2 linked regions of the Rhodospirillum rubrum ATCC 11170 genome follow. The protein of the gene in region 2 interacts with the protein of the main gene of each other region in a pairwise test. Links are inferred from orthologs where the notes say so. Each region holds a gene or a part of one and is shown on either strand. Other genes may lie near its edges.

The links.
Region 1: the proteins of nusG (region 2) and rho interact in binary tests that used the Escherichia coli proteins (3 or more experiments, as listed by UniProt). The link is inferred for Rhodospirillum rubrum ATCC 11170 from one-to-one orthologs.

What each region holds. Positions count from the first base shown.
Region 1 is NC_007643.1:4,157,030-4,160,039, reverse strand. What follows is about bases 1-2,860. They hold rho (transcription termination factor Rho), read right to left. Parts: upstream 2,129-2,860; coding sequence 872-2,128; downstream 1-871. Other genes in these bases: hemJ (protoporphyrinogen oxidase HemJ), read right to left, coding at 2,511-2,860; RRU_RS18695 (quinone oxidoreductase family protein), read left to right, coding at 1-769. In the rest of the region: more of hemJ, read right to left, coding at 2,861-2,957. UniProt on the Escherichia coli protein: Facilitates transcription termination by a mechanism that involves Rho binding to the nascent RNA, activation of Rho's RNA-dependent ATPase activity, and release of the mRNA from the DNA template.
Region 2 is NC_007643.1:3,122,817-3,126,142, forward strand. What follows is about bases 251-3,091. They hold nusG (transcription termination/antitermination protein NusG), read right to left. Parts: upstream 2,016-3,091; coding sequence 1,485-2,015; downstream 251-1,484. Other genes in these bases: rplA (50S ribosomal protein L1), read right to left, coding at 251-900; rplK (50S ribosomal protein L11), read right to left, coding at 905-1,333; secE (preprotein translocase subunit SecE), read right to left, coding at 2,020-2,217; tuf (elongation factor Tu), read right to left, coding at 2,788-3,091. Outside these bases: more of rplA, read right to left, coding at 199-250; more of tuf, read right to left, coding at 3,092-3,326. UniProt on the Escherichia coli protein: Part of the processive rRNA transcription and antitermination complex (rrnTAC). The complex forms an RNA-chaperone ring around the RNA exit tunnel of RNA polymerase (RNAP).

The sequences.
Region 1 (3,010 bases), 1.0 Mb from region 2 along the record:
AGCGGTGGGCCCCGGGGTCTCGCTGGTCGCCGTCGGCCAAAGGGTGTGCTATGGCACCGGACCGCTGGGCGCCTATGCCGACCGCCGGGTGATGCCCGAGAACACCTTGCTGGCGATCCCCGATACCATCACCGACACCCAGGCCGCCGGCATGATGCTGCGCGGCATGACCGTGCGCTATCTGATCCGCCAGACCTTCCCGGTTCAGTCCGGGATGACCGTGCTGCTCCATGCGGCGGCCGGCGGCGTCGGGCTGATCGCCTGCCAGTGGCTGAAGCATCTGGGCGTCACCACCATCGGCACGGTTGGCAGCGACGAAAAGGCCGCCCTCGCCCGCGCCCACGGCTGCAGCCACGTCATCAACTACAGCACCGAGAACTTCGTCGAGCGGGTACGCGAGATCACCGGCGGCCAGGGCGTACCCGTGGTTTACGACGGGGTCGGCGCCGCCGTGTTCGAGGGCTCGCTGGATTGCCTGCAGCGGCGCGGCATGATGGTGACCTTTGGCAATGCCTCGGGACCGGTGCCGCCGATCGCCCCCGCCCTGCTCAGCCAAAAGGGCTCGCTGTTCCTGACCCGGCCGACCCTGGCCCATTACACCGCCGATCGCCGCGAGTTGGTCGACACCGCGAATGATCTGTTCGCCGTCGTCGGCAATGGCGCGGTGAAGATCGATATCGGCCAGACCTATGCCCTGGCCGATGCGGTCAAAGCCCATCAGGATCTGGCCGGCCGCCGCACCACCGGCTCGACGGTGCTAATTCCCTGACGGCTTCGCGCCTGCAGCGCTGTTTCACGTGAAACAAAAAAAGGGGCCCCCTGCAGACAGTCTGCAGGGAGCCCCAAATTTTAAAAGCGATAAGCGCCTGAATCAGGAATTCATCGCGTCGAAGAAATCGTCGTTGTTCTTGGTTTCCTTCATCTTGCCAAGAAGGAATTCCATGGCGTCCTGAACGCCCATCGGCGAGAGGATCCGGCGCAGCACCCACATCTTCGACAGCACATCCTTGCGGACGAGAAGTTCTTCCTTCCGGGTGCCCGAGCGGGCGATATCGATCGACGGGAAGACGCGGCGGTCGGCGAGCTTGCGGTCCAGGATGATTTCCGAGTTACCGGTCCCCTTGAACTCTTCGAAGATCACCTCGTCCATGCGCGATCCGGTATCGATCAGCGCCGTGGCGATGATGGTCAGCGATCCGCCCTCTTCGATATTACGGGCGGCGCCGAAGAAGCGCTTGGGGCGCTGCAGGGCATTGGCGTCGACACCACCGGTCAGCACCTTGCCCGAACTGGGCACCACGGTGTTATAGGCGCGGGCGAGACGGGTGATCGAATCAAGAAGGATGACGACGTCGCGTTTGTGCTCGACCAGGCGCTTGGCCTTTTCGATCACCATCTCGGCGACCTGAACGTGGCGCGAGGCCGGTTCGTCGAAGGTGGAACTGACCACCTCGCCGTTCACCGAGCGAGCCATGTCGGTCACTTCCTCGGGCCGCTCGTCGATGAGCAGCACGATCAGATAGACTTCCGGATTATTGGCCGAAATCGCATGGGCGACGTTCTGCAGCATCACCGTTTTACCGGTGCGCGGCGGCGCCACGATCAGGGCGCGCTGGCCCTTGCCCAGCGGCGTGATGAGATCGATGATCCGGGTGGTGAATTCCTTGCGGGTCGGATCGTCGATTTCCAGCTTCAACCGCTCATCGGGATAGAGCGGCGTCAGATTGTCGAAATTGATGCGGTGACGGACGGATTCCGGCGCCTCAAAGTTGATCTTATTGACCTTGAGCAGGGCGAAATAGCGCTCGCCATCCTTGGGGGCGCGGATCTGGCCCTCGACCGTATCGCCGGTGCGCAGACCGAAGCGACGGACCTGACTGGGCGAGACATAAATATCATCGGGCCCGGGCAGGTAATTGGACTCGGGCGCCCGCAGGAAGCCGAAGCCGTCCTGAAGAATTTCCAGAACCCCCTCGCCAAAGATTGCGGTATCATTTTCGGCGAGTTGCTTCAAGATCGCGAACATCATGTCCTGCTTGCGCAGGTTGCTCGCGTTCTCGATCTCCAGTTCTTCGGCGAAAGCCAAAAGATCGGCCGGAGATTTGCTTTTCAGTTCCTGAAGGTGCATGGAGTCGTCTCGAACAGAGAGGATATCGTGGAAGAGCGAGCGGAAGGCCGATGATGCCCGGCTTGCGGAGCCGGTCGAGAACCCGGTCAAATAGCCAGAAAAGGCGGACTGGATCCGGCCCGAGGCGGAGCGGTCGAACGAACCCCGTTCGGGGAGCACAAACAAAGGCGTTATCGGGGAAAGACACCGTGCCGCCTGCAGGGAAACCCGCGAGGGAAAGCCTTCGTTGCAGGCAGGAAGGACGATGTCGAAGAAGATTGGGCCCAATGGCCCCGTCAGACGCTCCGAAACATGTAGCGGTTGCGACGGGGCCAGTCAACGGCAATGACACCGCAAGAGCCGGATTTCTTTTGGTAACGAAAAACCCTGTGAAACCCCGGGGTTAAAACGGCTTTAGAATCACCATCGGGATGATGATCAGCATCATGACCGTCGGAATCTCGTTCGCGTATCGGTAGAAGACATGGCTGCGGGTGTTACGATCGGCTTCAAAGTCGCGCCGCCAGCGGGCATTAAACATATGCATGGTGATCAAACCGGCGACCATCAGCAGCTTCACATGAAGCCAGCCGCTAGACAGCCAGCCTTCGATCATCAGCAGGCCGGTCACCAGAACGATGATCATCGACGGGTTCATGATGGCGCGCAGCAAGCGGCGCTCCATGATCTTGAATTTTTCCGAAGCGGCCGAGCCCGGGGTTTCCATGGCGTGATAGACGAACAGGCGCGGCAGATAAAACAACCCGGCCATCCAGGTGATGACGGCGATCACATGCAGCGTCTTCACCCAGGCATAGGGGTCGGTGTACTCAACTCCATAGGAGAGCATGACGATCCTCTTTCTCTCTTAAGCCCCGTCGGCATCCACCAGCCGTTGATCCC
Region 2 (3,326 bases):
ACGGCGCCGGAGGAAAGTGTTTTCCTTCCCGTCTGCGCAGGCGGGATCCCCCTTTAAGCTCCCGGGCCGGCAAGCCGGTCGAAAGCGCCTACGGTCTCGGACAGGTTTGGGCGAACCATCGGGGTTTCCCCTTCTGGCCCGCCCTCTCCCGCATCCGAAAGAGCGGATGCGAAAATCTTAACGCGGCAATCCCGGAGATCAGGCGGCGCCCGAAATCGTCCCGAGATTGACCTTGAGGCCGGGGCCCATGGTCGAGCTCAACGACACCTTCTTGAGGTAAGTGCCCTTGGCGCCCGTGGGCTTGGCCTTGTTGATGGCGTCGACGAAGGCGCGCACGTTATCAACGAGCTTCTCTTCGGTGAACGACGCGCGACCGACGCCGGCATGAACAATGCCGGACTTCTCGACGCGGAACTGCACCTGACCGGCCTTGGCGGCCTTGACCGCGGTGGCGACGTCCATGGTGACGGTGCCCAGCTTCGGGTTCGGCATCAGGCCGCGCGGGCCCAGGACCTTACCGAGGCGACCGACGACGCCCATCATGTCGGGCGTGGCGATGCAGCGATCGAAATCGATGGTGCCGTTCTGAATGTCGGCGGCCAGTTCGTCGGCCCCGACCAGATCGGCGCCGGCGGCCTTGGCTTCCTCGGCCTTGGCGCCCTTGGCGAACACGGCGACGCGCATGGTCTTACCGGTGCCGTGGGGCAGCTCGACGACGCCACGGACCATCTGGTCGGCGTGACGGGGATCGACGCCCAGGTTCATCGCCACTTCGATGCTCTCATCGAACTTGGCGGTGGCCCGCTCACGGATCAAATGCACGGCCTGGGGCAAGTCATAAAATGCCTCGCGGTCGATACCCTCGTGGGCCGCCTTCAGTCGCTTTCCAACCTTCGCCATGGTCTTACTCCACCACCTGCAGGCCCATGGAACGGGCGGAACCGACCACCATCTGAACCGCCGCCTCGATGGTCGGGGAGTTCAGGTCGGGCATCTTCTTCTCGGCGATGTCACGCACCTGCTCCATGGTGACCGTTCCGGCCGAGCCCTTGCCCGGCGTGGTCGAGCCCTTGCCGATGCCAGCCGCCTTCTTGAGGAAGTACGTCATCGGCGGAGTCTTGGTGATGTAAGTGAAGGTCCGGTCGCCGTAAGCGGTGATCACCACCGGAATCGGCATGCCGGGCTCCAAGCCCTGCGTGGCGGCGTTGAACGCCTTGCAGAACTCCATGATATTCAGGCCACGCTGACCAAGCGCCGGGCCGATCGGGGGCGAAGGATTGGCCTTCCCCGCCGGGACCTGCAGCTTGATGTAGCCGATGATCTTTTTTGCCATGATAACCTCGGTCCTTGACGTTTAGAGGTGCCCGAAGGCCGTGGTACGGCGCCCCAAGGACTTTAAGGGGCGGGCCTCCCACGTTGCGCCATCGCCGCCGCGCGCCTCCCGGGGAAGCGCCGCGACCAATGGGGCGTGTCCGAAGGTCCGTTCAGACCTTCTCCACCTGGGAATATTCCAGTTCCACCGGCGTCGAGCGCCCGAAGATGGAAACCGAGACCTTGAGCCGGGCCTTCTCCTCGTCGACGTCCTCGACCATGCCGTTGAAGCTGGTGAAGGGACCATCGCAGACGCGGACCTGTTCGCCGACGTCGAAGGTGATGGAAGGCTTGGGCCGCTCGATGCCCTCTTGCACCTGATGCAAGATGCGCTCGGCCTCGCGGTCGCTGATCGGCGAGGGGCGGCCGCGACCGCCCAGAAAACCGGTGACCTTGGCGGTGTTCTTCACCAGATGCCAAGTCTCGTCCGAAAGGTCCATCTTGACCAGGACATAGCCCGGGAAGAACTTGCGCTCGGCGTTCACCTTGGCGCCGCGACGGACCTCGACGATTTCCTCGGTCGGGACCAGAACTTCCTCGATCCGCGAGTCCATGCCTTTCTGGATCGCCTGTTCCCGAATGGACTGGGCGACCTTGTTTTCAAAACCGGAATAGACATGGATGACGTACCAGCGGGCGGTCACGCGCTCAACCTCCCAAACCAAAGATGAACTGAACGCCCTCGGCCAGGATCCAGTCGACCAACAGGAAAAACACAGCCGCCAGCGAGGCCATGATGAAAACCATGACCGTCGAGATGACGGTTTCCTTGCGCGACGGCCAGGTCACCTTGCCGATTTCCTGGCGGACCTGGCGGACGAATTGACCTGGGTTGGTCCTCGGCATCCTGACCTTCCAAACTGCGGGACTTCGCCGGATCGGCGATTGTTCCGAAAAGGGCCTGCCCTTGGCAAGCCGTGGCGCCGAAGGACGGCACCGGACGGAGATCACGACAGGCGATCTCCGGCGGAATTCACGGGCGGCACGTCACGGCCGTTGGCAGGGGTGACAGGACTTGAACCCGTAACCCCCGGTTTTGGAGACCGGTGCTCTACCAGTTGAGCTACACCCCTCCAGCGGCCGGAAAACCCGGATGGATCATCCGGGTGGTCCATTCCAAAGGCGCGAGGCGCCTTGGGAACATCGAAAGTGCCACCACTTCCGAAACCAACACGGGGACGATGAGCGCCCCCGAAACCCTAAAGAAGCCAAAGGACTTCCACACGCTACCAGGGCCAGGCCCCGATAAAAAACCCCCGGACGGTCTTGGCCGGGAGAGCTGGGTCATATACCTGTTCGGCACAAGGAGATCAAGGACTTTCTTGATCCATCCGCTAGCCGCGCCCGGTTGCCCAGCCCCAAGGCACGCGCCATCCAGCCAGACCCGACAAGGACTGGCTGGATGGCTTAGGCGTCTTACTGAACGATGCTGGCGACGACGCCGGCACCGACGGTACGGCCACCCTCGCGGATAGCGAACCGCAGACCCTCGTCCATGGCAATCGGCGCGATCAGCTGTACCGTCATGCCGATGTTGTCACCGGGCATAACCATCTCGGTGCCTTCCGGCAGCTCGATCGTCCCGGTCACGTCGGTCGTGCGGAAATAGAACTGCGGACGATAGTTGGAGAAGAACGGCGTGTGACGGCCACCCTCTTCCTTCGTCAGGATATAGGCCTCGCACTTGAACTTGGTGTGCGGGGTGATCGAACCCGGCTTGGCCAGAACCTGACCGCGCTCGACGTCATCACGCTTGGTGCCGCGCAGCAGCGCGCCGATGTTGTCGCCGGCCTCGCCCTGATCAAGCAGCTTGCGGAACATCTCGACGCCGGTGCAGGTCGTCTTCTGGGTGTCGCGGATACCGATGATCTCGATTTCCTCGCCAACCTTGACGATGCCGCGCTCGACGCGACCGGTCACCACCGTACCACGACCCGAGATCGAGAACACGTCTT